2 regions of the Streptomyces sp. NPDC104831 genome follow, and region 2 is predicted to be linked to the other one. Evidence: riboswitches for the same ligand, from Rfam matches in the RefSeq annotation. Region 2 holds a riboswitch; the other holds the start of a gene.
The links. Region 2 has a riboswitch for S-adenosylmethionine ahead of thrC (threonine synthase). Riboswitches for the same ligand answer to the same signal wherever they lie in the genome.
Positions count from the first base shown of each region.

Region 1 (15,264 bases), on a different contig from region 2:
CCCGGACCAGCTCCCCGACGGCGTTCACGAAGCGCTCCACGTGCTCGTCGGGGGTGCCCGCGCCGAAGCTGACGCGGATGGCGTTGAGGGACTTCTCGCCGGGGGCCGCCTCGGGGGCGCCGCACTCGCCCTGGGTCCCCGGGTCGGTGCCGAGCAGGGTGCGCACCAGCGGGTGGGCGCAGAAGAGGCCGTCGCGGACGCCGATGCCGTACTCGGCGGAGAGCGCGGCGGCGAAGTGGGAGCTGTTCCAGCCCCGGACGACGAAGGAGAGGACGCCGACGCGCGGGGCGTCGTCGCCGAACAGGGACAGCACGCGCACCTCGGGGATCTCGGCCAGGCCCGCGCGGACCTTGTCGATCAGGTGCCGTTCGCGGGCGACCAGGGTGTCCCAGCCGGCCTCGGTGAGGGCCTTGCAGGCGGAGGCGATGGCGTAGGCGCCGATGACGTTCGGGGAGCCGGCCTCGTGGCGGGCCGCGGTCTCGTGCCACTCGACGGCCACCCCGCCGTCCTCGCGCCGGGTCACCCGGCGGCTGGCGCCGCCGCCCGCGAGGTACGGCTCGGCCGCCTGGAGCCAGTCGGCGCGGCCGGCGAGGACGCCGGAGCCGAAGGGGGCGTAGAGCTTGTGGCCGGAGAAGGCGATCCAGTCGACGTCGAGGTCCGCGACGGACACCGGGTGGTGCGGGGCGAGCTGGGCGGCGTCCAGGACGATCCGGGCACCGTGCGCGTGCGCGGCGGCGGCCAGTTCGCGCACCGGCCACAGCTCTCCGGTGACGTTGGAGGCGCCGGTGACGCAGACCAGGGCGGGGCCGTACGGGTCGCGGTCGGCGAGGGCCCGCTCCAGGATCTGCACGGCCTGGCCGGGGGTGCGCGGGGCGTCGAGGTAGGTGACCCGGGCGTGCTGCCAGGGCAGCAGGGAGGCGTGGTGCTCGGTCTCGAAGACGAAGACCTGGCAGTCGGCCGGGATCACCCGGGCCAGCAGGTTCAGGGAGTCGGTGGTGGAGCGGGTGAACACCACCTGGTCGCCGGCCCGGCAGCCGAGGAACTCGGCGACGGTCCTGCGGGCGTTCTCGAACAGGTCGGTGGAGAGCTGGGAGAGGTAGCCGGCCCCGCGGTGGACGCTGCCGTAGTAGGGGGCGTAGGCGGCGACGTCGTCCCAGACGCGCTGGAGGGCGGGGGCGCTGGCCGCGTAGTCGAGGGCCGCGTAGGCGACTTCTCCGCCGGTGACCAGCGGGACGGTGACATCTCGCCCCAGAACGGGCAGAGGGGTGCAAAGCGACTGGTCGGCGGCAGCGGTGCAGACAGACATGGCGGACTCCCGTGAAGGAATGCGAGGAAGGAAGGCGAAGGGGAGAAAAGGGTGTGCGGAGGCGGGGCTCTGCGGCCCTAACGCATTCGCTTGCTCACGGAAGACTCCCCGACGACCAGGATCCCTGGTGGTGCGAGGGATCCGCGCTTGCCGTGGACCCTGCTGTCCACGGCCTGGTCTTCACCCGGGGCACCCCGCCACGGACGGAGGGTTGCCGGACAGTCGGCCGGGGCCTCATGACTGTCACTCATGACCTGGTACAGGAACGTACGTGAAGTGATCGCCGTCCCGCAACCCGGTGTCCGGATCGCGGGACGGTCCCCGCCGGGGCCGGATCAGGCGTTGCTGGCGGCCACCCAGCGCTCCAGCACGCGCCCGGCCGCTCCGGAGTCGACGGACTCGGCGGCCTTCGCGATCCCCGCGCGGATCCGGTCGGCGAGCGGCTCGTCCGTCGGGTCAAGGGCCGCCAGCGCCGCCGCGGAGTTCAGCAGGACGGCGTCCCGCACGGCGCCCCGCTCGCCCTCCAGCAGCCGGCGCGCGACCTCGGCGTTGTACTCCGGGTCGCCGCCGCGCAGCGCCTCCACCGGGACCAGGTCGATGCCGACGTCCCGGGGGTCGAAGGACTCCTCGGCCACCTTGCCGTCGCGCACCACCCAGACCCGGGAGGTGGCCGTCGTGGTCAGCTCGTCCAGCCCGTCGTCGCCGCGGAAGACCAGCGAGGAGTTGCCGCGTTCGGCGAGCACGCCCGCGACGATCGGGGCCTCGCGGGCGACGGCCACGCCGACCGCCTGGGCCCGCACCCGCGCCGGGTTGGTCAGCGGACCGAGCAGGTTGAACACCGTGCGGATGCCCAACTGCCCGCGCGCGGCGCCGACATGGCGCAGCGCCGGGTGGAACTTCACGGCGAAGCAGAAGGTGATGCCGGCCTCCTCCGCGACCTCGGCCACCCGGCGGGGCGTCAGGTCGAGGTTGACCCCGAGCTTCTCCAGCACGTCGGAGGAGCCGGAGGCCGAGGACGCGGCCCGGTTGCCGTGCTTGACGACCTTCGCGCCCGTGCCGGCCACGACCAGCGAGGCCATGGTGGAGATGTTCACCGTCTTGGCCCCGTCGCCGCCGGTGCCGACGATGTCGACGGTGCGGCCGGGCACCTCGATCACGTTCGCGTGCCGGTACATCGTGCGGACCAGACCGGTGATCTCCTCGACCGTCTGCCCCTTCGCGCGCAGCGCCACCGCGAACCCGGCGATCTGCGCGTCGGTCGCCTCGCCGCGCATGATCTTGTCCATCGCCCAGGCGGTGTCGTCGGCGGCCAGGTCCCGGCCCTCCAGCAGACCGTTCAGCAGGACGGGCCAGGAGCGGCCCGCCGCGGTGTCGCCTCCAGCGGGGGTCACAGCGCTCATCAGCCGCTCCTTGTCCAGATGCCTGCTCGTCGTCCCCACCCTATCCAGCCGGACGCACGCCGAGGGGCCCCGTCCCGCAACCCGGACGGGGCCCCTCGGCGCGGCGGGGGTCAGTGGTGGCCGTGGCCGCCCGCGATCTCCTTGTACTCGTCCACGGTCGGCTTGGGGATCTGGCTCTCCTCGCCGAAGTAGGCGTTCGACAGCTTCACGCGCAGCTTCTCCGAGGCCGGGACCCTGCGCTCGACGCCGTTCTCGTCGACGGCCGGGCCGATCTCGTCCGGCGTGTACTGCTTGTGCGAGGTGAGCGTGTGCAGCTGCTCCTGGCTGAGCGGTTCGTGCACCTCGATGTACTCGCCGTGCGGGAGCCGCTGGACGATGCCGGTCTCGCGGCCGTGCAGCACCTTGTCGCGGTCCCGGCGCTGGAGGCCCAGGCAGATCCGCTTGGTGACGAGGAAGGCGATGACCGGGCCGACGAAGTAGGCGATCCGGACGAACCAGGTGACGGCGTTGATCGACAGGTGGAAGTGGGTGGCGAAGATGTCGTTGCCGCCGCCGATCAGCATCACGAAGTACAGGGTCAGCCAGGCGACGCCGAGCGCGGTGCGCGTCGGGGCGTTGCGCGGGCGGTCCAGGATGTGGTGCTCGCGCTTGTCGCCGGTGATCCACGCCTCGACGAACGGGTAGACCGCGATGGCCGCGAGCATCAGGCCGAACACGACCAGCGGGACGAACACGCCCATGACGAGGGTGTGGCCCCAGAAGCGGATCTCCCAGCCGGGCATGGCGCGGATCAGCCCCTCGGCCATGCCCATGTACCAGTCGGGCTGGGCGCCGGTGGAGACCTGGTCGGGGCGGTAGGGGCCGATCGCCCAGATCGGGTTGATCTGGGCGATGGCGGAGAGGGCCGCGAGGACACCGAAGACCAGGAAGAAGAAGCCTCCGGCCTTGGCCATGTACACGGGCATCAGCGGCATGCCGACGACGTTCTTCTCGGTCTTGCCGGGGCCCGTGAACTGGGTGTGCTTGTGGTAGAAGACCAGGATCAGGTGGGCCACCACGAGTCCCAGCATGATGCCCGGCAGCAGCAGGATGTGGATGGTGTAGAAGCGGGCCACGAAGTCGTGGCCCGGGAACTGGCCGCCGAAGAGGAAGAACGACAGGTACGTGCCGACGATCGGCACGGACAGGATCGCGCCCTCCATGAAGCGGACACCGGTGCCGGAGAGCAGGTCGTCCGGCAGGGAGTAGCCGGTGAAGCCGGTGAACATGCCGAGGACGAGCAGCAGGAAGCCGAAGAGCCAGTTGAGTTCGCGGGGCTTGCGGAACGCGCCGGAGAAGAACACGCGCATCATGTGCACGAACATCCCGGCGATGAACACGACCGCGCCCCAGTGGTGGATCTGCCGCATGAGCAGGCCGCCGCGCACGTCGAAGGAGAGGTGCAGGGTCGAGCTGAACGCCTCGGACATCAGCTGCCCCTGGAGCGGCACGTAGCTGCCGTGGTACGTCACCTCGTTCATCGACGGGTGGAAGAACAGCGTCAGGAAGACACCCGTCAGGATGATGATCAGGAAGGAGTAGAGGCAGACCTCGCCCAGCATGAACGACCAGTGGTCGGGGAAGATCTTGCGCAGGTTGGCCTTGGCCAGGGTGTAGAGCCCCAGCCGCCCGTCGGCCCAGTCGGCCAGGCGCTCGCCGGCCGGTGCCGTCCCGCGACGGCGGCCGGCCGTGCCGGGGCGGGGGTTCTCGGTCGGTGCAGTACTCATCCGCGCTCCCAGAAAGCAGGACCGACGGGCTCCTCGAAGTCGCCGAGCGCCTGGAGGTAACCCTCGCTGTCCACGCCGATGCGCAATTGCGGCAGGGCGTGGCCGGCGGGGCCGAAGATCACTCGGGCGCCGTCGGTGAGGTCGAAGGTGGACTGGTGGCAGGGGCAGAGCACGTGGTGCGTCTGCTGTTCGTACAGCGAGATCGGGCAGCCGACGTGGGTGCAGATCTTCGAGTAGGCGACGATGCCCTGGTGCGACCAGTCGAGCTCGCGCCTGTCCTTGATGTCGCCCGGCTGGAGCCGGACGATCATCAGGGCCGCCTTGGCGATCTCGTCCTGGAAGTCCTCGTCGTGTTCCGCCAGGCCGTCGGGCTTGGCGAAGGTCAGTGAGCCGACGGGCACGTCCTCCGGGCGCAGCGGCTGGTCGGTGTTCATGTTGACCAGGCGCTTGCCCTTGGCCCACAGGGTGTGGCGCAGGGTGGTGCCCGGTGCCGGCCCGAGACCGCCGAGGAGCATCACACCGGACAGCGGCACCAGGGCCATCGCGCCGAGCATGGTGGTGCGGATCAGCTTGCGGCGGCCGAGGCCCGACTCGGCGGCGCCCTGGCGGAAGTCCGCGTGGACCTTCGTCCGGACCTCGGGCGACGCCTCGATCGGGTGCCGGTCGTCGGCCACCTCCACGTCCGACATCAGGGTGCGGGCCCAGTGGACCGCGCCCGCGCCGATGCAGAAGAGGGCCACGCCCAGCGTCAGGCCGAGCGCGAGGTTCATCGCGCTGAGACGGCCGAGGGGGAAGACGTAGACCGACTTGTCGTTCGGGATGGTCAGGTAGGCGACGATGAAGCCGAGGGTGGCCAGCATCGACAGCGTGAACAGCCGGGCCACCGTGCGCTCGGACCGCTTCGCGGCCCGCTCGTCGACGTCCTGGATCCGGTGCTCGTGCGGGGGCAGTCCGGGGTCCGCGAACGGATTCTCCTCGTCGGCCACCGAGACGGCACCGTGCACACCCGTGCCGGCGGGCTGCTCGGCAGGCGGGCGCCCTTCCGGCATGTCCCGGTTTCCCATAGTGCTCCAGACCGCCGTGGTTTGGTGTATTCACACCGTACTACGCAGATTGTCCGGATAGCCGGGCCATTACTCCGGCCGGGGGTGTTTCGAACGGGAGGGCCGCGACCGCCCGCCGGGCCGCCCCTCCGTACGGCCGCGGGGGCTCCGCGCGCGGCCGTACGGCGCGGCCCGGACGGAGGGGCGGCCGGACCCCGTTCACCACCCCGTAATCCGGCCATCGGTGAATCGGCGTTAGAAAGCTCACGTTTGGCGGCGCGCTGCGGTAAACCAGCCGCGCCGTGGAACCCGACGGGTCATCAACTCGCTGCGATATGGCGGGATTCGGCCAAACAGCCGACCGAACGTTACCATCTGGTTACCTCGCCGGTATCGATCCGTTATCACCGTGATCATAAGGTGATTTTCGTTCTCACCGCGCAAGGGAATTCCCCTCCGTCGCCTGCGCAACGACGGGGGAAGCGGGGCCGGTCAACGAGCTTTTCATTGTTCTCTCGGGGCCCCGAAGTATGTCCGATCGGCATTTCCGCGGGCAGCATCAGTACAAAGACGGGGAAAAATTCGTGTCACAAACTCGCATTGTCGACGTGGTTAATTTCATGCCGGAGCGGGTGGTCCGGAACAGCGAGCTGTCAGGCGAGGACGGCGATCTCGGCGACCACGCGTTCTTCGCGGGCGTGCACGAGCGGCGCTTCGCGTGGCCCGACTACACGTCAGCCCAGCTGGGCACGAAGGCGCTCGAGAAGCTCCTGGAGCGAAACGGCGTACGGGCCGAGGACGTCGACCTCATCATCTGCGCCTCCCAGCTGAACGACGCCTTCTCGCCCGGCGTCGGCACGGCCATCCAGTACGCGGTCGGCGCCACCAAGGCCGCCGTACTGCAGGTCGACAACGGCTGCTGCTCCTGGATCTCCTCCATCAACACGGCCCGGGCCTTCATCGACTCGGGCCAGTACCGTACGGTCGCGGTGGTCACGGTCACCAACTTCGTCTCCCGGCTGGAGGAGTTCCAGAAGGCCCCGGAGTCCCGGGTGCTCGGTGACGGCGCGTCCGCCACCCTCGTCACGGCCGGCGGCGAGCCCACCATCCTCTCCATCCACGAGCAGGCGTTCGGGGAGAACTGGGGAGCGCTCAAGGTCGAGCCGGACACCGTCGAGGGCATGGAGATCCCCTACTGGTCGGCGGGTTCCGGCGCGCTGACCGTGAAGTTCGACCAGTCCATGCTGGCGCGTCTGTACACCGTCACCATGGAGCAGCTTCCCCAGGCGGTCGACGTCGCGCTGGAGAAGGCCGGTGTGGCGAACGAGGACATCGCCTTCCTGATCACCCACCAGCCGAACGAGAAATACGTCGCCGAGTGGCGCAAGCGCTGCGGATTCGACGATTCCCGCGCGCACGACACGCTCGCCACCTACGGCAACATGTTCCAGGGCACCCTTCCGGTGACTTTCGCCGACGCCCTCGACAAGAAGATGATCTCGCCCGGCGATCTCATCGCGTTCGCGACCTTCTCGCACGGCGGAGAACTCGTCGGTTCCATGGTCTGGCGCTGGAACTGACCTTCCCGGGCACACCCGCCTGCCCGTTCCCCCTCCTTTCCTTTCATTTCCCTTCATTTCGTTCATTCCCTTACCCACTGCATGAGGAGAAGTATGTCCGCGCGCGTTCCCGACGAGTCCGGTCTCGCTCAGAACTACGTCCTGGACCGGTCCGACCTCGAGGGCCTGGACCTGGTGTGGAACGAGAACACCGGCATGGACGACATGATGAAGCTCATGGAGAGCAAGACGAAGGAGACGTACGACCACGGCGAGATCTTCGGTCAGTACTGTTCCCTCGCCGAGCACATCAACGTCCCCTACGACATCGTCTTCGAGTACGCCGCCAACGCCCGCTCCCTGGAGGAGTGGACGTACTCCATCCGCAACATGAAGCACCTCGGCGGCGGTCTGTACCGCGCGGACGAGATGATCCAGCCGAACACGGACATCTACATCCGCGCCGAGGCGCAGAAGGGCCCCGAGCACGGTCTCGTGGTCTACCCGTGCGCCTGGGACCAGGGCCACGAGCTGTGGATGCGCTACTACATGACCATCATCGACTCGTCGAAGGTGCTCGACAAGCCGGGCACCGTGGTGCTGTGGACCAACTGCAAGCACCCGTACTACGACCGCGCCACGGAGAACGTCCCGGACTACATCGCCGAGGGCCGGGCGCGCACCGACCGCGTCTGGGTCGGTGACATCTGGCCCGTCTTCCACGCCGGTCACAGCATCGAGATGGGCAACCTCAAGCGGATCCTGGAGCACCGCTTCGGCGCCGACAAGGCCTGAGCCCGCCGCGGGGCGGCCCCGGCCGCCCCGTTCAGCTCCACGACGAAGCACACGCCACACATGGGGGATTAATGCGGCTGGCCGATGCCTTGGTCACGGTTCTGCGCGATCTGGACACCAGGTACGTATTCGGAGTCAGTGGCGCGAACATCGAGCACGTCCACGATGCGGTCGAAAGGCTCGGTCAGGGCCGTCTGACGTCGGTGCTGGCGAAGCGGGAGGACGGGGCGGCGTTCATGGCGGACGCCCGCGCCCGGGTCCACCGCACGCTGGGGGTGTGCTGTGCGACCTCCGGCGGCGGGATGATGAACCTGGTGGCCGGGCTGGCGGAGTCGCACGCCGAGTCGGTACCGGTCCTCGCGCTGGTCGGGCAGCCGCCGGCCGCACTGGACGGCCGCGGCTCCTTCCAGGACGCCTCCGGGATCGGCCGGACCGTGGACGGTCTGGCGCTGCTGCGGGCCATCACCAAGAAGGCCGTCCGGGTCACCGGGGCGGAGGGCTTCTGGGACCTGCTGCGCGACGCCGTCACCACCTGCCTGAGCGGGCGCAAGGGCCCGGTGGCCCTGCTGCTCCCCCGGGACTGCTACGAGCTGGAGGTCGGCGACCTCCCGGCCGACTGGCCGGACCACCTCGGCGCCTTCATCGAACCCGAACCGCTGCCCGAACAGGACGCGTCCGCCCTCTTCGACCGGCTGCGCGAGGCCAGTGCCCCGGTGCTGCTGGTCGGGCACGGCAACCGCCGGTCCTGCGACCCCGAGGCGGTGCGCGTCTTCGCCGAGCGGACCCGGATCCCCGTGGTGACCACCATGGGCGCGCGCGGCGAGTTCCCGAACGACAGCGACCTGTACCTGGGGGTCGTCGGCGAGGGCGGTCATCCCTCGGCGGCCGAGTATGTGGCCAAGTCCGACTTCGTGGTCCTGGTGGGCACGGGGCTGGCCATGATGACCCGGCGGGCGCTCGGCGACTGGGACCCGGCGCGCGCCGGCGCGGTCAACATCGACCTCGGTGAGATCGAGCGCTCCCGCCTCGCCGACACCACGGTCCGCGGGGACATCGGCGAGGTGTTCCGGCTGCTGGAACGGCTGCGCGCCGAGCGGCCCTTCACGGCCCCGCCGGTCACCGGCTACGAGCTGACCCGCTTCGTGGCCCGGCCCGCCGTCCCCGTCCCGGGGCGCACCGGGCGGACCGACGAGGACGCGCTGCTGCAGAGCGAGGCCGTCCGGCTGCTCCAGGACCACCTGCCCCGCGACGGGCACCTGCTGTACGACGCCGGGAACTGCGCCGTCGCCTCCATGCACTACGGCAGCGTCCCGGCCGGCTCCTCCTCCACCATCGCGCTGGGGATGGGCGGCATGGGCTACAGCGTCGGGGCCGCGGTCGGCGCCCAGCTGGGCTCGCCGGAGGGCACCCGGACCGTGGTGTTCTGCGGTGACGGCGCGTTCCTGATGAGCGGCCTGGAGGCGCACACCGCCGTGGAGCTGGGGCTGCCCATCCTCTACGTCGTCTTCAACAACGGCATGCACGGCATGTGCGCCTCGCGCCAGCAGCGGTTCTTCGACTCCCGGATCACCGCCGTGGACTACACGCCCGTCGACGTGTGCACGGTGGCGCGCGGTCTCGGCGGCCCGGACCGGCTGTGGGCCGCGAGCGCCGGCACCGCCGCCGAGCTGTCCCAGCGGCTGGACGAGTACCGGCGCCACGCGCACCTGCCCGGCGTCCTGGAACTCCGGCTCACCGTGGAGGAGGAGCCGCCCTTCGCCTCCTTCCTCCCCGCCGACGCCCCGACCGTGTCCGTGCCCGCGCCGCGGCGGTCCGCCGTCCCGTACGAGATGACCGGCAGCGCTCTCTGACGCGTCGCCCGCCGCACGCCTCCGTACGTCTTCGTACGCCTCAGTACGCCTCCGTCCGCGCGTCGCCGCACACGTCCCGCCGCCGCATCCGGCCGAGCGGGGCGGCGGTGACGCGCGGACCCCATCGGAAAGAAACCACATGACAGTGCAAGAGCTGGACCTCGCAGGCATCACGGACTCCGGGCTGCGCGCCGACTACATCGCGAGCTCCCAGCTGTTCCGCAAGATCGGCCGGGGCCGCTTCCTCGGCCGCTACATGATGCACCCGGCCAAGCGGCCCTACTTCGACACCTTCTTCTCGTTCGTCTGCTACATCGACGACCTGGCCGACGACATCAACCTGAGCGTCGACGTCCGGGCCCGCCGGCTGGACGAGTGGCAGCGCACCTACCTGGCCGTCGCCAAGGGCGAGGAGCTGGGCGGCGAGCACCCGCCGTCGCTGTCGGAGCAGACGGACGCCGCCCTGGCCCGCGCCCTGGTCCACACCCTGCGCACCTGGGACCTGCCCTACCTGCGCGTGCCCGAGTTCGTCGACGGCCACCGCAAGGCCCTGACGACGTACGAGTACGCGAACGAGGAGGAGCTGGACGACTTCCTGGAGACCGTCACGCTGCTGCCCGCGATCTGGATCAACCAGATCTTCGAGCCGCTGAGCGAGGACGCCGAGGAGCTGTGCCGGCGCACCATCACGGCCTTCCAGCTGCTGGACTTCATCTGGGACCTGCGCGAGGACCTGGACCTGGGCCGGCTGTACCTCCCGCTGGACCACCTCGCCCGCTTCGGCCTGACCCGGGCGGACCTCGACCGCCAGATCGGCAGCGGCTACATCAGCGACTCCCTGCGCGAGCTGGTCCAGTTCGAGATCGACATCGCCCGGGGGCACCTGGACGCCGGCCGTTCCTGGCCGCAGACGCTGCACCCGACGGCGCGGATCTTCATGGAGACCGACATCCAGACGCACGACTCCATGTTCCCGGAGATGATCAAGGACGACTACGCGTTCTTCAAGAACCCCCGGCGCGGCATCGACTTCGTCTCGGGCCGGATGATCCCGCGCACGGCCAAGGCCATCGCCCGGGCCCGCAAGGCCAACCAGCAGGCCACCCGCGCCGGTTACCGCATCCGGCCGCCGTACCAGGGCACCGGGGCATGACCCGCGGGGCGATCCTGAGCGGCCTGGGCACCTGGCTCCCGCCGCGGGTGGTCACCAACGACATGCTCTCGTCGGAGCTGGACACCACCGACGAGTGGATCCGGACCCGCACCGGCATCGCCCAGCGGCACATCGCGTCGCCGGGCATGAGCACCGGGCACCTCGCCACCGAGGCGGCGCGCCGGGCGCTGAAGTCGGCCGGCACCGACCGCGTCGACGTGGTCGTCGTCGCCACGAGCACCCCGGACCGCCCCTGCCCCGCGACCGCCCCGGTGGTCGCCTCCGCCCTCGGGCTGTCCGGGACCGGCGCCTTCGACGTGGCCGCGGTGTGCACGGGCTTCGTGTACGCGCTGGCCACCGCAGCGGGGCTGATCGCCGGCCAGGTCGCGGACAGCGCCCTGGTGGTCGGCGCGGACACCTTCTCCACCATCCTCGACCCGCGGGACCGCACCACCCGGGTGATCTTCGGTGACGGCGCCGGCGCGGTCGTGCTGCGCGCCGGCGACCGGTCCGAGCAGGGCGCCCTCACGGGCTTCGACCTGGGCAGCGACGGAGCGGGCGTGGACCTCATCACGGTGCCCGGCGGGGGCTCCGAGCAGCGGCTGAGCGGGGACGGGGCCGCCCCGGGCGACGCGTACTTCCACATGGACGGCCCGCAGGTCTTCACCCGTGCCGTCCGGTACATGACCGGGTCGGTGCGCAAGGTCCTGGACGCCGCCGCGCTCGCCCCCGGGGACGTCGCCCACCTGGTCCCGCACCAGGCGAACGTCAGGATCCTCGACACCTGCGCCCGGGAGCTCGGGCTGCCCGCCGAGCGCGTCGTGAAGAACATCGACCGGGTCGGCAACACCGTGGCCGCCTCCATCCCGCTCGCGCTCGCCGCGGGTGCGGCCGACGGACGGCTGCGGGCGGGCGACCCGGTGGTCCTCACCGGCTTCGGCGGCGGTCTGACCTGGGGCTCGGCACTCCTCACCTGGCCCGGCGGCCTCACGGTGATCGACGACTGACGACACCCTCCACAGAGAAGAGAATCATGAACACCATCGACCAGAACCTGAAGGAACTGCTCGACGAGCGGTTCCCCCAGTCCACCGACCGCCTCTTCGAGGGCGCGTCGTTCAAAGACGCCGGCGTGGACTCGATGGGCGTCGTCGAATTCATCGTGGCCCTGGAGCGGCAGTTCGGCACCCCGACGCTGAACGGCAACGAGCTGGGCGTCGAGTCCACGCTCCAGGACGCGCGCGACCTGCTCACGTCGGTGGGCGTCGGCTGATGCCCCAGCCGCATCGGCTCACGCTGAACGAACACCCGCTGCCGCCGCTCGACTCCGTAGCCGCCGAGATCGCCCGGCACGCCGGTGCGGTCAACCGGTACCCGGAGTTCTATCCCGAGCGGCTGCGCGGGATCGTCGCCGACTGGCTGGGGCTGCCCGGTGAGCAGGTCGTCCTCGGCGCGGGGTCCGTGGGCGTCGCCCTCCAGGCGCTCCAGGCGAGTGTGTCCGCCGGCGGGGGGCTGGCATACGGGTGGCGCAACTTCGACGCCTATCCCCTGCTCGCCGACATGGTCGGGGCCCGCGCCCTGGAGGTGCCCCTGCTCCCGGGCGGCCACCAGGACCTCGACGCCCTGGCGAAGGCGGTCCAGGACGCGGACGCGGTCATCGTGTGCAACCCGCACAACCCGACCGGTCAGCTGGTCGCCGGGGACGACCTGAAGGAGTTCGTCGCCCGGGTCCCCGAGCACGTGCTGGTCGTCCTGGACGAGGCGTACATCGAGTTCGTCGCCCCGTCCGGCCGCACGGACTCGCTGCGCTGGGTGCGGGAGTTCCCGAACCTGCTGGTGCTGCGCACGTTCTCCAAGGCCTGGGGGCTGGCCAACATGCGCGTCGGGTACGGCGTGACGTCCCCCGAGTGGGCCGCGAGGATCGGCCGCTACCAGCTTCCGTACGCCCTGAGCACCCTGTCGGCGGTGGCGGTGGAGACCTCCCTGCGCGCCCAGCCGGAGCTGGAGGAGCGGATCGCCCTCATCGTCGGGGAGCGGGAGCGGCTGTCCGGCGGGCTGGCCCGCGGCGGCTGGAAGGTGCTGCCGAGCCACACCAACTTCCTGTGGCTGGACGAACCGGAGCGGGCCGAGGAGATCCGTGCCGCCCTGGAGGCCGAGGACGTCCACGCCCGCGTCTACGCCGGCGAGGGCGTCCGCCTCACCGTCGGCGACACCGACGCCAACGACAGCGTGCTGCGCGCCCTGGCCTGAGCCGCCTCGCGAAAGAGCCGCTGCCGACGGTCTCCCGTCGGCAGCGGCTCTTTCGTGTGCCGGGGCCTAGCTCACCAGCCGCTGTCCGGCGCGATGCGCCGCACGCCCGGCAGGGCCGCCTCCAGGACGGTGGGGAACCAGGCCGAGAAGCCGGTCTCGGCGCGCAGCGCGGCCAGCTCCTCCGGGGTCACGAAGCGGTAGTCGTGGATCTCGGACGGGTCCGGTTCCGGAGTGTCCTCCACCAGGCCGACGAAGAGGTGGTTGTACTCCTTCTCGACCAGCCCGGAGATCTCGTCCGGGTGCTCGTAGGTGACCGTGCCGGCCGGCTCCAGCGGGACTGCGTGCAGGCCCAGCTCCTCGCCGACCCGGCGGGCCGCCGCCTTTTCCGCGGGCTCGTCCGGGTACGGATGACCGCAGCAGGTGTTGGACCACACGCCCGGCGAGTGGTACTTCGTCAGGGCGCGCTGCTGGAGCAGCATGCGTCCCTCGGTGTCGAACAGGAAGACCGAGAAGGCGCGGTGCAGACGCCCGGGGGCCTGGTGCGCCGAGAGCTTCTCGGCGACCCCGATCGTGCGGCCCTCCTCGTCGACGAGTTCGAGCAGGATCGGCTCCGTCGCGGCACTGCCGGAGGTTTCCGTGGTCATCGGCTCAGCCCACCCTGGGAGTCGTGGTGACGGGCAGCCGGGCCGGACCGCGCAGCCACAGGCCGGGCTTCAGCTCCACCTCGTCGTCTTCCGGCTTGATCGAGGCGCAGCGCTTGGCGAGCCCGATCAGCGCCTCCTTGGCCATCAGCCGGGAGAGGTTGTCGCCGAGGCAGTAGTGGATGCCGCGGCCGAAGGACAGGTGCTTGCGGCCGTGCGCGCCGAGGGCCAGGGTGTCGGGGTTCCGGAAGGTCCGCTCGTCCCGGTTGGCCGCGGCCAGCATGAGCAGCACCACGGCACCGGCCTCCATGGTCCGGCCGTGCAGGGTGATCGGCTCGTTGACCACGCGCCAGGAGGCGTGCGTGGGCGGCTCCAGGCGCAGCACCTCGTCCAGCACGTCGTCCGCGAGGGAGTGGTCGGCGGCGAGCCGCTCCAGCACGTCCGGGTGCTCGGCCAGGATGACCGCGGCGTTGCCGATGAGGTTGGCGAACGTGTCCAGGCCCGGCACGATGAGCAGCACGCACACCGCGGCGATCTGGTGGATCGTCAGGCCCTCGATGGTCTCGCCGGCCCGGGTCAGCTCGGTGATCAGGTCGGTGCCGTCGCCGCCCTCGCGCTCCTTGAGCACCTTGACGAAGTACTCGGTGCACTGCGCCACCGCGCGCTGGCAGGCGATCGCCACGTCCTCCGACGGCGCGGCGCCCAGCTCCAGGATGTGCGCGATCTCCGTCGACCAGGCGGCGAGGAGCTTCTGGTCCTCGCGGTCGATGCCCATCATGTCGCCGAGCACGCGCACGGGCAGCTGGGAGGCCAGCACCTCCATGACGTCGAACCGCTCGGGCAGGTCCGCCAGCAGCTCGTCCACGACCGTGGTGACCGACGTGATCAGCGCCTCCACCGCGGACGGGGTGAAGGGCGCGGCGACGAGGTTGCGCAGCTTGGTGTGGTCCGGCGGGTCCAGCAGCCGGAAGAGGTTGGCGTCCCAGCCGTCCAGACCGAGGCCCAGGAACGGCGGCGGCTCCTCGTCGGGGCCTCCGGCCACCTGGGCGAAGAACTGGGTGCCTCCGAGGTCCTTGCCGAGCCGGCGGTCGCGCAGCAGGGCCTCGACGTCCTCGTAGCGGCTGACCACCCAGGAGTTGAGCGGGCCCGCCAGCACGGGGTGCTCGTCGCGGAGCTTCGCGTAGACCGGGTAGGGGTTCCGACGGAAACCGGGATCGGTCGGATCGAAGAAGAATTCGGGCTCGGCAGGATCTGCCATCAGTGTCTCCCCCATTATCACGCCGTGGGCGGCCCGTGCGGGCTTCTGGCCCCGGCTCAAGATCACGACGATGTGATCATAGCCTCGATCCAGCGACAGCTGGATAACGGGTCGATAACCCCGGACACATTCCGTACACAAAAGGGCGGCCCCACGGACCGGGTCCGTGGGGCCGCCTGCGTGGCGTTCAGCAGCGGTGGATCAGTGGTGGCCGTGGCCGCTCGTGATCTCCTTGTACTCCTC
Region 1 is NZ_JBVJOT010000095.1:170-15,433, forward strand. Features, by position in the region: gene ACZ63H_RS36330 (aminotransferase class V-fold PLP-dependent enzyme) at 1-1,306, opposite strand, end outside; SAM riboswitch class IV at 1,445-1,561, opposite strand; gene trpD (anthranilate phosphoribosyltransferase) at 1,642-2,706, opposite strand; gene qcrB (cytochrome bc1 complex cytochrome b subunit) at 2,817-4,472, opposite strand; gene qcrA (cytochrome bc1 complex Rieske iron-sulfur subunit) at 4,469-5,536, opposite strand; gene ACZ63H_RS36350 (3-oxoacyl-ACP synthase III family protein) at 6,124-7,095, shown strand; gene ACZ63H_RS36355 (hypothetical protein) at 7,189-7,869, shown strand; gene ACZ63H_RS36360 (thiamine pyrophosphate-binding protein) at 7,941-9,719, shown strand; gene ACZ63H_RS36365 (phytoene/squalene synthase family protein) at 9,859-10,872, shown strand; gene ACZ63H_RS36370 (beta-ketoacyl-ACP synthase III) at 10,869-11,879, shown strand; gene ACZ63H_RS36375 (acyl carrier protein) at 11,906-12,145, shown strand; gene ACZ63H_RS36380 (aminotransferase class I/II-fold pyridoxal phosphate-dependent enzyme) at 12,145-13,122, shown strand; gene idi (isopentenyl-diphosphate Delta-isomerase) at 13,194-13,766, opposite strand; gene ACZ63H_RS36390 (cytochrome P450) at 13,771-15,021, opposite strand; gene qcrB (cytochrome bc1 complex cytochrome b subunit) at 15,223-15,264, opposite strand, start outside.
Region 1: linked by a shared signal. The riboswitch ahead of ACZ63H_RS36330 (aminotransferase class V-fold PLP-dependent enzyme) and the one ahead of thrC (threonine synthase) in region 2 are both predicted to bind S-adenosylmethionine.

Region 2 (15,264 bases):
TTCACCCGACTCCAGGGCAAGTCGGGCCCCATAAAAGCCACAAAAGCCGCGCAGAACCCGCACAACTTGGCTACTTCTTATCGGGCTCGCGGCATGAATCCAGGGCTCGCGACCATCCGGCCGCGACCGTGTTCCCCAACTCTACCGCGTTCAATCACGCAGAATTGCCCCCTCCGTTTCTCTTACGGAGGGGGCAATCGAGTGGACGGTCGGTGACCGGTCGCGCCGTCGGGAGGGCTCAGCCGCCGGCGACCGCGGGGATGATCGAGATCCCGGCGCCGTCGGGGGTCGCCGTCTGGAGGCCCTGCTCGAAGCGCACGTCGTCGTCGTTGACGTACACGTTGACGAACCGGCGCAGCTTGCCCTGGTCGTCCAGGACGCGGGCGGCGATCCCGTTGTGGTTCTTCTCCAGGTCCGCGATGACCTCGCCGAGCGTGGCGCCCTCGGCGGGGACCTCGGCCCGGCCGCCGGTGTAGGTGCGCAGGATGGTGGGGATGCGAACGGTCACGCTCATGCGAGGCCAGCCTCTCGGAAGGAGTCCAGGTTCGGGCGGATGGTGGCGGTCAGGCCGGTCCCGGCCACCGCGTCCAGGGTCTTCAGGCCGTCGCCGGTGTTGAGGACGACCGTGGTCTTCGCCGGGTCCAGCAGCCCCGCCTCGAGCAGCTTGCGGGTCACGCCGACGGTGACGCCGCCCGCCGTCTCCGCGAAGATGCCCTCGGTGCGGGCCAGCAGCCGGATGGCGTCGACGATCTCCGCGTCCGTGACGTCCTCCACGGCACCGCCGGTGCGGCGGGCGACGTCCAGGACGTAGGGGCCGTCGGCCGGGTTGCCGATCGCCAGGGACTTGGCGATGGTGTCCGGCTTCTGCGGCCGCACGACGTCCTGGCCGGCCTTGAAGGCGGCGGAGACCGGGGAGCAGCCCTCGGCCTGGGCGCCGAAGATCTTGTACGGCCGGTCCTCGACCAGACCCAGCTTGATCAGCTCCTGGAGTCCCTTGTCGATCTTCGTGAGCTGGGAGCCGGAGGCGATCGGGATCACGATCTGGTCGGGCAGCCGCCAGCCGAGCTGCTCGCAGATCTCGTACGCCAGGGTCTTGGAGCCCTCGGCGTAGTACGGCCGCAGGTTGACGTTGACGAAGCCCCAGCCCTCGCCGGCCGGGTCGCCGATCAGCTCGGAGCAGAAGCGGTTCACGTCGTCGTAGTTGCCCTCGATGCCGACGAGTTCACCGCCGTAGACCGCGGCCATGACGACCTTGCCCTGCTCCAGGTCGTGCGGGATGAACACGCAGGAGCGGAAGCCGGCCCGGGCGGCGGCGGCGCCGACGGCGCCGGCGAGGTTGCCGGTGGAGGAGCAGGACAGGGTGGTGAAGCCGAAGGCGCGGGCGGCCTCCAGGGCCTGGGCGACGACCCGGTCCTTGAAGGAGTGGGTCGGGTTGCCGGAGTCGTCCTTGACGTACAGGCCGCCGGTCACGCCCAGTTCGCCGGCGAGGTTGTCGGCCTTGACGAGCTTGGTCCAGCCGGGGTTGAGATTGGGCTTCTCCGCGACGTCGGCCGGGACCGGCAGCAGCGGGGCGTAGCGCCAGATGTTGGCGGGGCCGGCCTCGATGCGCCGGCGCAGTTCCTCGGTGTCGTAGGCGGAGAAGTCGTAGGCGATCTCCAGCGGGCCGAAGCACTCCTCGCAGGCGAAGACCGGTCCGAGCGGCACCCGGTGGCCGCACTCGCGACAGCTGAGGGCCGAGGCGGGACCGAGGTCGACGGTGGAGTCGCTGGGGGTGGCAACTGTCTGCACAGCCATGTGAGGCGAGGCCCTTTCTCCTCATCTTCCTCACGACGCATCTCGCCGTGAGACGGATTTGGCACCTTCCCTAGCCGGGAGCCTCGCTTGGAAGAAGACGAGAATCGGCTGGAGGGTTGCCGGGGCTTCATCGGGCCGTGTCCCTCTGCCCCTCTGGATGAGCTGTATGTGGTTGTCAACGCCGCTTGACCCCCCGACATGCGATGGTCATCGGCGTTGTTCAAGACTGTAACCGAAGGCCAGGACAGTTGAGATAGTCGTCCGAACCGCGAGATGCATCACACGGCGACGTGTGGTCGTGACAGTGAGGAGCCGCCGACCGTGCTGGAAGAAGTCGAGCGCTGGCTGAGCCGCCGCTCCTGGTCCGTGGCCGACCGCCCGCCGCACCGGGTGCTGGCCGCCAAGCAGCGCACGGGCCAGACGATCAGCGTCGTGCTGCCCGCCCTCAACGAGGAGGAGACGGTCGGCGACATCGTCACCGTCATCCGCCACGACCTCGTGGAGCAGATCCCGCTCGTCGACGAGATCGTGGTCGTCGACTCCGGCTCCACCGACCGCACCTCCGAGGTGGCCGCGCGGGCCGGCGCCCGGGTCGTGCACCGCGACGGGATCCTGCCCCGGATCCCGGCCGTCCCCGGCAAGGGCGAGGTGCTGTGGCGCTCGCTGCTGGTGACCGGCGGCGACATCGTCTGCTTCGTGGACGCCGACCTCAGGGAGTTCTCGTCCGACTTCGTCCTCGGCATCGTCGGGCCGCTGCTCACCGACCCGGACGTGGACCTGGTCAAGGCGATGTACGACCGCCCGCTCGCCGGGTCGGCCGGGCAGGGCGGCCGGGTCACCGAGCTGATGGCCCGGCCGCTGCTGAACATGCACTGGCCGCAGCTGGCCGGTTTCGTGCAGCCGCTGGGCGGCGAGTACGCGGCCCGCCGCTCGCTGCTGGAGCAGCTGCCGTTCCCGGTGGGCTACGGCGTGGAGCTGGGCATGCTGGTGGACGCGCTGCACCTGGTCGGCCTGGACGCGCTGGCCCAGGTCGACGTGGGGGTGCGCAAGCACCGCCACCAGGACGGCCAGGCCCTCGGCCGGATGGCCGCCGCGATCTACCGCACGGCCCAGCTCCGGCTGGCCCGGGGCCACCTGGTGCGGCCCGCGCTGACCCAGTTCGAGCGGGGCGCGGACGGCTTCGAGCCGCGCACCTACTCGGTGGACACCGAGGAGCGCCCGCCCATGGCGGAGATCGCGGAGTACGCCGAGCGGAAGGTGGCGTGAACGGTCCGTATACGACCGACTTCGCAGGTGGATCGCACGTTTGAGGGTTTACGGGCCGGGCTAGGTTGAGGCGTATGGCTCCCACGCGCACTGCTGCCGACCAAGCTCGGGTACTGGTCGCCTCGAACCGCGGCCCGGTCTCCTACCAGCTCCGCGAGGACGGCTCGCTCGACGCCCGGCGGGGCGGCGGCGGGCTGGTCTCGGGGCTGTCCGCCATCGGCCCGGACGCGGGCTCGGTGTGGGTCTGCGCCGCACTGGGCGACGGCGACCGGGCGGCCGTGCGGCGCGCGGACGGCGGACTGCTGCCGGCCGGGGACACCGGCGGGCAGCGGGTCCGGATGCTCGACATCGACGCGTCCGTGCACTCCGAGGCGTACAACGGCATCGCCAACTCGGTCCTCTGGTTCGTCCACCACCTGCTGTACCAGACCCCGCTGGAACCGGTGTTCGACGCGGAGTTCCGCCGGCAGTGGGCCTCGTACCGGGCCTACAACCAGGCGTTCGCCGAGGCGCTGGCCGAGGAGGCGGCCGAGGGCGCGGCGGTGCTGATCCAGGACTACCACCTGGCGCTGGCCCCCCGGATGCTCCGCCGGCTCCGGCCCGACCTGCGCATCGGCCACTTCTCGCACACCCCCTGGGCCCCGCCGGACTACTTCCGGCTGCTGCCCGACGACATCGCGGCCGAGCTGCTCGGCGGCATCCTGGGCGCGGACCGGGCCGGGTTCCTGACCCGGCGCTGGGCGGACGCCTTCACGGCCTGCTGCCGGGAGGTGCTGGGCCCGGGCAGCCTCTCCAGCACCCTGACCGGGGTGCACGGGCTGGGCGCGGACGCGGACTTCCTGCGCGAGCGGGCGCACCGGGAGGACGTGGCCGACCGGATGGCGGCGCTGCGCGAGGAGATCGGCCGCGGCCGCAGGACGATCGTCCGGGTCGACCGCACCGAGCTGTCCAAGAACATCGTGCGCGGGCTGCTGGCGTACGAGGAACTGCTGACCGGCCACCCGGAATGGCGGGAGAAGGTCGTCCACGTGGCGTTCGCCTACCCCTCCCGCCAGGACCTCGCCGTGTACCGCGACTACACCGCCGAGGTGCGGCGGGTGGCGGACCGGATCAACGAGCGGTACGGCACGCCGGGCTGGACGCCGGTGGTGCTGCACGTGAAGGACGACTTCGCGCGTTCCCTGGCCGCCTACCGGCTGGCCGACGTGGCGCTGGTGAACCCCATCCGGGACGGCATGAACCTGGTCGCCAAGGAGATCCCGGTGGTCTCGGACGAGGGCTGCGCGCTGGTGCTGTCCCGGGAGGCCGGGGCGCACGAGGAGCTGGGCGAGGACGCGTTCACGGTGAACCCGTACGACGTCACGGGCACGGCGCGGGCGCTGCACGAGGCGCTGTCCCTGCCGGCGGAGGAGCGGGCGGCCCGGTCCAAGCGGCTGTCCGCCGCCGCGACCGCGCTGCCGCCCGCCCGCTGGTTCCTGGACCAGCTCCAGGCCCTGACCGCTCAGCCGAGCTGAGCGGCGAGGCTCCGCAGCAGTCCCACGACTCCTTCCGGGCCGTCCACGACGAGGTCGGCCCGCTCCGCCAGTTCGGTGACCTCCGTGCTGCCGCTGCAGACCAGCAGGCCGGGAACGCCGTCGGCGCGGAGCTTGTCGACCGCGGCGAAGGCGGGCAGGTCGCCGAGGTCGTCGCCGGCGTAGACGACGCAGCCGGCGCCGACGGCACGGGCGTGGTCCAGGAGGGCCACGCCCTTGTCCATGCCGGGCGGGCGCAGCTCCAGCACCATGCGGCCGGGCTCGACGATCAGTCCGTGGCGGCCGGCGAGGTCGGCGAGGGGGGCGCGCAGGGACTCGAAGGCGCCCTGCGGGTCGGCGGCGCGGCGGGTGTGCACCGCGAGCGCCCGGCCCTTCTCCTCGATCCGGACCCCGTCGCCGGCGCCGGCCCGTTCGAGCAGGCCGGGCAGTTCGGCGCGGGCGGCGGCCACGCCGGGGTGCGGGGGCGGCGCGGTGACGGTGCCGGTGGCCGCGTCCCAGCGTTCGGCGCCGTAGTGGCCGAGGACGGTGAGGTGCTCCAGGCCGGGGACGCCGGCGAAGCCGCCGTAGCGGACGGCGACCTCGGGCGGGCGGCCGGTGATCACGGCGACGGAGGCGATCTCGGGGGCGAGGGCGGCCAGCGCGGGCACGGCGCCGGGGTGGGCGCGGGCCTGCTCGGGGTCGGCGACGATGGGGGCCAGGGTGCCGTCGAAGTCCAGGCCGATCAGCGCGGTGCGCGGCCGGGCGAGCAGCGCGGCGAGTCCGTCGCGGCCGGGCCGGGTCTGCGGAAGGGGCAGAGGGTCCATACCGGGACAGTATCCGGCGCGGGCCGGGCTCACGCCTCGGCCCGGGGAGGAGGTCAGCGCTCCGCGCGCCGTGCCCGTCTGATGCGGCGCAGCCGGTTGACCGTCACCGGGTCGTGGGCGAGGGCGCGCTCGTCGTCCAGGAGCGCGTTGAGGAGTTGGTAGTAGCGGACCGGGGACAGGTCCAGTTCCTCGCGGATGGCGCGCTCCTTCGCGCCGGGCCCGGCAAAGGCCCGGCGCTCCAGCGCGAGGATGGCTCGTTCGCGGCTGCCCAGTTCCATGCCGGCCACGGTAGCGGCCGGCGGGGCGGGCGTGCTCAGTTCCCGGCGCCGCTGTCGGCCGCCGTGGCCGTGGCCTGGAGCCGGGTGAGCACGCCGGAGGGGCTGCCGTTCGGGGCGACGGCCTGGCCGATGTTCTGCTTCACGGCCGCGCTGACCGAAGCCCAGGAGGTCTTGCCGACCGGGTACAGCTCGGTGCTGGGCAGCTCTTCCAGGAAGGGGCGCAGGACCTTGTCGCCGGCCCGGCCGGAGGTGCTCATGGCGTTGGAGGCGGAGCTGGTGACCGGCAGCAGGCCGTAGGTGCGGGAGAAGTCCAGGACGTTCTTGTCGGAGTAGACGAAGTCGAGGAAGTCGCCGATCCGGTCGCGGTGCCCGTGCTGCTTGAAGGCCATCATCCAGTCGGTGACGCCCATGGAGGCCCTGGCCTTGCCGGTGCGGCCCGGCATCGGCACGGTGCCGAACTTCACGCCCTTCTTGGCGGCCTGCTGGATCAGCGTGGGGTGGCCGTTGAGCATGCCGACCTTGCCGTCGGCGAAGGCGGCGAAGGCGTCGGCGCGGTTGAGCTTGCCGGGGGCCACGGGGCCGGTGAGCCCCTTGGCGACCAGCTCGTCCTTGAGCCAGGTGAAGGTGGAGACGTTGGTGGCGGAGTCGATCGTGTAGGTGCCGATGTCGTCGGTGTAGCCGCTGCCGCCGTTGCCGCCGGCGAGCAGCCACTGCATGGTCTCGGCCTGGGCCTCCTCCGGGCCGAGCGGCAGCGCGAAGGGGTACTTCACGCCCTTGCCCTCGAGCGCCTCGGCGTCGGCGGCCAGCTCGGCCCAGGTGGTGGGCGGGGTGATGCCGGCCTTGGCGAACAGGGTCTTGTTGTAGAAGAGCACGCGGGTGGAGGCGGCGAAGGGGATGCCGTACTGCGTGTACTTCCACTGGCCGGCGTCGGAGAGCTGGGAGAGGAAGTTGGCCTGGGTGCGGATGGAGAGCAGCTCCGAGGCCGGGTAGAGCTTGCCGGCCGCGGCGTAGTCGGCGTAGGCGCCGATCTGGGCGAGGTCGGGGGCGTTCCCCGCGTCGACCATCTCCTTGACCTTGCGGTCGACGTCGTTCCAGGAGTAGACGCTGACCTCGATCTTCACGTCGGGGTGCTTCGCCTCGTAGTCCCTGACCAGGCCGTCCCAGTACTTCTTGGAGCTGTGCCCGGTGGAGTCGCCGTAGTCGGCGGCGACGAGTCTGAGCGTGACGTCCGAGGAGCCCGTGCCCCCGCAGCCGCCGAGAACCGCCGTCATGCCCAGTGCGGACACCACCGCGATCGTTCCTGCCGTACCCCGACGCACCCTCAAAGCCCCAACCCTGCCGTCTGACCGTTCAACATATGGACACATAAGGTCTACACCACGTGAGTGGACTAGACCTCTCGCGGGTGGGAGGGTCACACTAGGCGCGTGGTGAGACATGTCATCGCCCTGGACGTGGGCGGTACCGGGATGAAGGCGGCCCTCGTCGGCGCCGACGGCACACTGCTGCACCGCGACCGCCGCTCCACCGGCCGCGACCGCGGCCCGGAGGCCGTCGTGGCGGGCATCCTCGACTTCGCCGCCGACCTGCGCGCGCACGGCGCCGAGCAGTACGGCGAGAGCGCCGGCGCGGCCGGCATCGCCGTCCCGGGGATCGTCGACGAGGCGGAGGGCACCGCCGTCTACTCCGCCAACCTCGGCTGGCGGGACGTACCCCTGCGCTCGCTGCTGGCCGACCGGCTCCGGATGCCCGTCGCCCTCGGCCACGACGTGCGCACCGGCGGCCTCGCCGAGGGCCGGGTCGGCGCGGGCCGGGGCACGGACCGGTTCCTGTTCCTGGCGCTCGGCACCGGGATCGCCGGGGCGATCGGCATCGGCGGGCGGGTGGAGTCCGGCGCCCACGGCTTCGCGGGCGAGATCGGCCACATCGTCGTACGGCCCGGCGGCGCCGACTGCCCCTGCGGGCAGCGGGGCTGCCTGGAGCGGTACGCCTCCGCCGCCGCCGTCAGCGCGGCCTGGGCCGCGGCCTGCGGGGACCCGGAAGCGGACGCGGCGGACTGCGCCCGGGCCGTCGCGTCCGGTGACCCGAACGCCGTCCGGGTCTGGCAGGAGGCGGTGGACGCGCTCGCCGACGGCCTGCTCACCGCCGTCACCCTGCTGGACCCGCGCACGCTGATCATCGGTGGCGGGCTCGCCGAGGCGGGGGAAGTGTTGTTCCGACCGCTGCGGGACGCCGTCCGGCGACGGATCACCTTCCAGAAGGCGCCCGCCATCGTCCCCGCCGCCCTCGGCGACAGCGCCGGCTGCCTGGGCGCGGGACTGCTGGCCGGCGACCTGCTGACGACCACTCCTACGACTCCGGAGGTAAGCACCTGATGGCAACCGAGCGGGAAACTCCGGCCCCGGACGGCGCCCCGGGAGGGGCACGGGGAACTGCGCGCTCCGCCACGACGAGGCCGCAGGTGCTCACCGGCGCGCGCGTGGTGCTGCCCACCGGGACCGTGGAGAACGGCCGGCTGGCCGTCGACGGCACCCGCATCGCCGCCACCGCGCCGGCCGGCGCCGAGGTCGTCGACGTCAGCGGCCACTGGCTGGTCCCCGGCTTCGTGGACCTGCACAACCACGGCGGCGGCGGGGCCTCCTTCGCCGGACCGGCCGAGGACGTCATGAGGGCCGTGCGCACCCACCGGCTGCACGGCACCACCACGCTCGTCGCCTCCACCGTCACCGAGGAGATGGACGTCCTGGTCCGCCAGGCCGGGCTGCTCAGCGAGCTGGCCGAGCAGGGCGAGATCGCGGGCATCCACTTCGAGGGCCCGTTCATCTCGCCGTGCCGCAAGGGCGCGCACTCCGAGGCGCTGCTGCGCGACCCGGACCCGGCCGAGGTCCGCAAGCTGATCGACGCCGGGCGCGGCCACGCCAGGATGGTCACCCTCGCCACCGAACTGCCCGGCGGCATCGACTCCGTACGGCTGCTCGCCGAGCACGGGGTGATCGCGGCGATCGGGCACACGGACGCCAGCTACGAGCAGACGGCCGAGGCCATCGAGGCGGGCGCCACGGTGGCCACCCACCTCTTCAACGCCATGCCCGCGCTGAACCACCGCGCGCCCGGCCCGATCGCCGCGCTGCTGGAGGACGAGCGGGTCACCGTCGAGCTGATCAACGACGGCGTCCACCTGCACCCGGCGGCGCTGGAACTGGCGTTCCGGCACGCGGGCGCGGACCGGGTCGCCTTCATCACCGACGCGATGGACGCGGCCGGCACCGGCGACGGCCGCTACATGCTCGGCCCGCTGGAGGTCGAGGTCAGCGACGGCGTGGCCCGGCTGGTGGAGGGCGGCTCGATCGCGGGCTCCACGCTCACCCTGGACCGGGCGTTCCGGCGGGCGGTGACCGTCGACGGGCTGCCGGTCGAGGACGTGGTGACCGCGCTGTCGGCCAACCCGGCGCGCCTGCTGGGCCTGGACGACCGCGTCGGCTCCCTGGAGCCCGGCAAGGACGCCGACCTGGTGCTGCTCGACGCCGACTTCCGGCTGACGGGCGTGATGCGGCGGGGCGAATGGGTGGTAGCGCCCCAACTGCCCTGATCCGTAACCCTGTCGGGGAGACGACGACCTGCCCGCGCACTGGGCCGGTGGCCGTCTCTTTGGCATGATCGAGGCCCCGGAAACCGCAGACACCGCAGGGACTTCGAGGGAGGTCGGCCCGGGTGATCCTCACGGTCACACTGAACACCGCTCTCGACATCACCTACCACGTGCGGTCGCTACGGCCGCACGCCTCGCACCGCGTCTCGCAGGTCGCCGAGCGCCCCGGCGGCAAGGGCGTGAACGTCGCCCGGGTCCTGGCCGCCCTCGGTCACGAGGTCACGGTCACCGGCTTCGCGGGCGGCCGCACCGGCGAGGCGCTGCGCTCGATGCTGGCCGGGGCGCCCGGCGGCCCGGCGGACGCCCTGGTGGCGGTCTCCGGGGCGACCCGGCGCACCGTCGCGGTGGTGGACGAGCTGACCGGCGACACCACCCAGCTCAACGAGCCGGGTCCGCAGATCACCCCGGCCGAGTGGGCGGCCTTCCTCGGCCGGTACCAGGAGCTGCTGCCGGGCGCCTCGGCGGTGGCACTGTGCGGCAGCCTGCCGCCGGGGGTGCCGGTGGGGGCGTACGCGGGCCTGGTCCGCGCGGCCCGCTCCGCGGGCGTGCCGGTGCTGCTGGACACCAGCGGCGAGCCGCTGCGCCGCGGGGTCGCCGCCCGCCCGGACATCATCAAGCCGAACGCCGAGGAGCTGGCCGAACTCACCGGCTCCCACGAGCCGTTGCGCGCCACCCGGGACGCCCGCCGCAGGGGGGCGCACGCGGTGGTCGCCTCCCTCGGCGCGGAGGGCCTGCTCGCCGTCACCCCGGAGGGCCACTGGCGCGCCGCCCCGCCGGACCGCGTCCCCGGCAACCCGACCGGCGCCGGCGACTCGGCCGTGGCCGGTCTCCTCTCGGGCCTGGCGGAACGCCTCCCCTGGCCGGACCGCCTGATCCGCGCGACCGCCCTGTCGGCAGCGACGGTACGGGCCCCGGCCGCCGGCGAGTTCGACCGGGCCGCGTACACGGAACTCCTCGGCCGGCTCCGGGTCACGGAGGTGGCCGGCGCGGCCTAGCGGGAGACCCGGCCCTTCTTGATCCACATCTGGTCCAGCAGGACGTTGCACTTGTCGCCGGGCTGGCAGGAGATCGAGATGGTGTTGCGGCCCTTGCTCAGGCTGGGCCACACGTAGGAACTGGTCCAGCCCTTGGCGAAGTCGCCGTCGGCCGCGCTCCGCCAGTTCTGGAAGCGGATCTTGCTGCCGAACTCCTTGCCGTTGACGGACACCGTCATCGACTGGTCCTCACCGGTCACGCTGTACCGCGTGAAGATGGTGTACGCGCCGTCCTCGGGGATGTCGTCGACCGTCCAGGTCACCGAGGCGCCCGCCGTGTTCAGGCCGCCCACGTAGATCCCGCCGGCGGCCTGGGCCCCCTGGACGTCCGACACCTTCGCCGCGCCGCCCGCGAGCTGGAGGGCGTTCGCGTCGGTCTTCGGCAGCTCCCCCGCCGTGGGCGAACTGCTGCCCGACGGGCTCGGGGACTGGCTCTCGGACTGGGTCGGGGCCGGGGTGGCCTGGTTGCCGGAGGTGTCGTCGTCGGTGTTGTCGTTGAACATCGCGACGCTGATGCCGATGACGACCGCGGCGACCACGGCTATCGCGCCGATCAGCAGGCCCTTGGTGTTCGGGCCGCGGCGGCCGGGCGCGGGCGGGGCGGAACGGCGGCCGGCCGGGGGCGCGCCGCCGGGCAGCGTCTCCGGGGCCTGGTAGTGGGCGTTCGGCTGGCCGTAGGCACCCTGCTGCGGAACGCCCTGGCCGTACGTGCCCTGCGGCGGCTGGCCGTAGGGCCCCGGCTGCTGACCGTACTGGCGCTCGCCGACCGTGCGCACCCTGCTGACCGAGTTCGGGTAGCCGTAACCACCACCGGACGGCGGCTGGGCTCCCCGGGCCTGGCCGTCTGCGTACAGGTAGCCGAACGGGTCGTCGTCCTCGGGCGTGCTCGCGCCGTTGTCGCCGGGCGTCATCCCTTGGTACTCCTCAACAGGTGCGGGCGGATGGGGTACGGGTTGGAATGGCGAGCCTACCCGCTCTCCGTCCCCCGAACGGGTGACCTGAATCGCGTCAGCCCGCTGACCTGCGGCTCATCCCGCGCGGCGATGCTGTTTGGGACGAGATCGTTTCTCTACGTACATCCGCTCGTCAGCGGACTTCAGCACCTCGTCCGCCGTCATGCCGCAGTGGGCCCACCCGATGCCGAAGCTCGCGCCCACCCGGACGGACCGGCCCTCGGCCCGGATCGGCTGGATGATCTCGTTGCGCAGCCGGACGGCGAGGTCCTGGGCGTCGGCCCGGCCGAGGCCGTCGGCGAGGATCACGAACTCGTCGCCGCCGAGCCGGGCCACCGTGTCCCCGTCCCGGACGCCGTTGCTCAGCCGCCGGGCGACCTCGATGAGGACCGCGTCGCCCGCGTTGTGCCCGAACCGGTCGTTGATCGACTTGAAGCCGTCGAGGTCGCAGAAGAGGACGGCGAGGCCCTTGGTGCCGTCGTCGCGGCCGTCCTCGGGGGCGACCGTGTGCACGTGGTGGTCGTAGGCGTCGTACGCCTCCGCGCCCGGTGCGAAGTCGAAGCCGTGGGCGGCCGGGATGTCGTGGGCCGGGTGGCCGTAGGCCGCGTCCAGGGAGTCCAGGGCGCCGGCGTGGGAGGGGCGCCGGCACAGCCGGGCCGCGAGGCGCGAGCGCAGCTCGGCGGAGTTCGGCAGGCCGGTCAGCGAGTCGTGGGAGGCGCGGTGCGCGAGCTGGAGTTCGCGCCGCTTGCGCTCCTCTATGTCCTCCACGTGGGTGAGCAGGAAGCGCGGCCCGTCGGCGGCGTCCGCGACCACGCTGTTGCGCAGCGACACCCAGACGTAGCTGCCGTCGCGGCGGCCCAGCCGCAGTTCGGCGCGCCCGCCCTCCGCGGAGGTGCGCAGCAGGGTGCCGATGTCCTCGGGGTGGACCAGGTCGGCGAAGGAGTAGCGGCGCATCGCGGAGGCGGGGCGGCCCAGCAGCCGGCACAGGGCGTCGTTGGTGCGCAGGATGCGGCCATGCTGGTCGCCCCCCATCTCGGCGATGGCCATCCCGGAGGGGGCGTACTCGAACGCCTGACGGAAGGATTCCTCGCTGGCGCGCAGGGCCTGCTGTTCGCGTTCCAGGCGGACCAGGGCGCGCTGCATGTTGGAGCGCAGGCGGGCGTTGCTGATCGCGATGGCGGCCTGGAAGGCGTACATCTGGAGGGCCTCGCGCCCCCAGGCGCCGGGGCGGCGGCCGTTGCGCGGCCGGTCGACGGATATGACGCCGAGCAGTTCCCCGGAGGAGCCGCCCTGCGCGCCGGGGGTGTACATGGGCGCGAAGAGCCGGTCGGCGGGGTGCCACTCGTCCTCGAAGCGCGGCTCGGGGCCGTCGGTGAACCACTGGGGGACGTCGTCGTGGTCCAGGACCCAGCCCTCGGTGTGCGGTATGAAGACCAGGTCGCCCCAGCGTTCGCCCATGGCGAGCCGGCGGTCCCAGGACTCGCGGGAGCCGACCCGGCCGGTGATCAGGGCCTCGGCGGCGGAGTTGCCGGAGAAGGCGGCGACCACGAGATCGCCGTCGGGGCGGACGAGGTTGACGGCCGCCAGCTCGTAGTTGAGGGCGGCGACGGCGCCGTCGGCGACGGTCTGCAGTGTGTCCGCCAGGCTGCGTGCCGTGTTGATGTCGGCCATGACCTGGTGCAGCTGTCGCAGGGACGCAAGACGGACATACGGCTCCGACTCGGTCTCCATGCTCGCCCTCCCCCCGAGACCTCGCAGCGAATCAAGGGTTGCCTTCGGCGCTTCTCCCGCGTGTCAGCGGTGGCTCTTCGCAGTGCTGTTCACGTTGTGCGTGCGGCTTCCCCGCCACTGAATCACAGCGCGCTGCCCACTCGGTACACAGGGTCAACAATTCCTGCCTCTTGTGACTCAAGTCACAAGGAAACGTGAACAATTGCGTGGAGTTTCTGCGTTTGCCCCGTGTGATTCCCGCAGGCACGCGGTGCGCCGCCTTGCCCGGGACCGGTGACGGCGGGCGCCCCGCTGGTCCTCGCGACCTAGGACCCGGCTCGGGCCAGGGTCCGATGCCGGCCGCACCGGGCGAAGACTAGCGTTTCCGGCGTGCTGAACACTCCCTCCCCCACCACCCCCCTGGCTTCCGGGCATGCTGAGGGGGTGAGCGACGACGAGTTCCGGGCCGCGATGTCCCGGCTGGCCGCGGGCGTGGTCCTGGTGACCGCGCAGGAACCGCCGCTGGACCCCGACGACCCCGGGGCGCCGGCGGTGGAGGACGTCGGCATGACCGCCACCGCCTTCCTGTCGGTCTCCCTCGACCCGCCGCTGGTGATGGTCAGCCTGCGCGAGGGCGCCCGCATGGACGACCTGCTCGCCGAACAGCCGCTGTGGGCGGTGTCGGTCCTCGCCGAGAGCCAGCGGCACATCGCGGGCCGGTTCGCCATGAAGGGCCGCATCAGCGACCGGCTGCTCTTCGAGGACATCCCCTACGCGCGCGGCGAGGTCACCGGCGCCCCGCTGGTCGGGGGCGCGCTGGCCACGCTGGAGTGCCGTACCGAGCAGCGGGTGAGCGCCGGGGACCACACGCTGGTCATCGGCCGGGTCCTCACCGCGCGCGTGCCCAGCGCGGCGGGGGGCCCGCTGCTGTACTTCCGGGGCCGCTACCGGCAGCTCGGCTGAGCCGGGAACTCCCGCGGCCCGGCCGGGCCGGGAAATCCCGTGGCCGCGGCGGGGCGGGCGTGGCTAGGGTGCGCCGATGACACCCCGACTGGAAGAAGTGACCCCGCGGAACTTCGAGACCGCCGTCGCCCTGCGCGTCCGCCCCGACCAGGAGCACGCCGTCGCACCGGTGGTGCGGTCCCTCGCCGAGGCGTACGTCCACCCGGACGGCGTCGCCTGGCCCCGGCTGATCGTCGACGACGGCCGGGCGGTCGGCTTCCTGATGGCCTTCTTCGACATCGACTGGCACGGCGACGGCAGCCTGCACCGCTCCGGGCTGTGGCGGCTGAACGTCGCGGCCGGCGAACAGGGCCGGGGCTACGGCCGGTTCGCCGTGGACGCGGTGGCCGCCGAGATCCGCCGCCGCGGCGGCACCCGCCTGTACGTGAGCTGGCACCCCGGCCCGCACGGCCCCGGCGCCTTCTACACCCGCCTCGGTTTCCACCCGGCCGGGGAGACCTCCGGCGACCAGGTGGTGGGCGTGCTGGACCTCTGAGCGCGGGCCCTAGACCTCCACCACCGTCAGGTCCGCCAGGCGGGCGCGGTCGGTGACGATGTCGATCCCGGTGATGCGGTCGGCGGCGAAGGTGAAGACCAGGACCCGTTCCGGGCGGCCGCCGGCGAACACCGCGAGGCCGGTCGCGCCGTCGACGAGCGCCGGGCGCGCCACCCGCGCCAGGTGGGCGAAGCCCACCGCGCCCGCGGCGACCTCGGCCGCACCGCTGTTCACGCCGGACTCCGTGCGCGCCACCACGTCCGGGTCGAGCACCGCGAGCAGCCCCTCGAAGTCGCCGTCCCGGGCGGCGGCCAGGAAGGCGTCCACCACCCGCCGCTGCCGGGCTAGGTCGGCCTCCGGCGCCTCGGCGCCCCGCACCCGGCGCCGGGCCCGGCTGGCGAGCTGCCGCGCCGAGGCCGGGGTGCGCCCGAGGACGCGGGCGATCTCCTCGAAGGGCACCCCGAACATGTCGTGCAGCACGAACGCCAGCCGCTCGGCGGGCGAGAGGGTGTCCAGGACGACGAGCAGGGCGAGCCCCACGGAGTCGGCGAGCAGGGCGCTGTCCGCGGGGTCCCGCTCGGCGGACGGCGCCGGCCGCCAGGTGTCCAGCGGCTCCTCGCCCCGGGTGCGGCGCGAGCGCAGCATGTCGAGGCAGACCCGGCCGACCACGGTCGTCAGCCAGCCCCCGAGGTTGGCCACCTCCCGCGTGTCGGACCGGCTCAGCCGGACCCACGCCTCCTGGACGGC
Region 2 is NZ_JBVJOT010000010.1:150,978-166,241, forward strand. Features, by position in the region: gene ACZ63H_RS10225 (MoaD/ThiS family protein) at 239-514, opposite strand; gene thrC (threonine synthase) at 511-1,794, opposite strand; SAM riboswitch class I at 1,813-1,958, opposite strand; gene ACZ63H_RS10235 (glucosyl-3-phosphoglycerate synthase) at 2,116-3,060, shown strand; gene ACZ63H_RS10240 (alpha,alpha-trehalose-phosphate synthase (UDP-forming)) at 3,135-4,574, shown strand; gene otsB (trehalose-phosphatase) at 4,562-5,395, opposite strand; gene ACZ63H_RS10250 (DUF3263 domain-containing protein) at 5,449-5,673, opposite strand; gene ACZ63H_RS10255 (extracellular solute-binding protein) at 5,709-7,040, opposite strand; gene ACZ63H_RS10260 (ROK family protein) at 7,104-8,048, shown strand; gene nagA (N-acetylglucosamine-6-phosphate deacetylase) at 8,135-9,262, shown strand; gene ACZ63H_RS10270 (1-phosphofructokinase family hexose kinase) at 9,385-10,317, shown strand; gene ACZ63H_RS10275 (carbohydrate-binding protein) at 10,314-11,267, opposite strand; gene cdgB (diguanylate cyclase CdgB) at 11,385-13,040, opposite strand; gene ACZ63H_RS10285 (flavin reductase family protein) at 13,410-13,982, shown strand; gene ACZ63H_RS10290 (GNAT family N-acetyltransferase) at 14,059-14,517, shown strand; gene ACZ63H_RS10295 (sigma-70 family RNA polymerase sigma factor) at 14,527-15,264, opposite strand, start outside.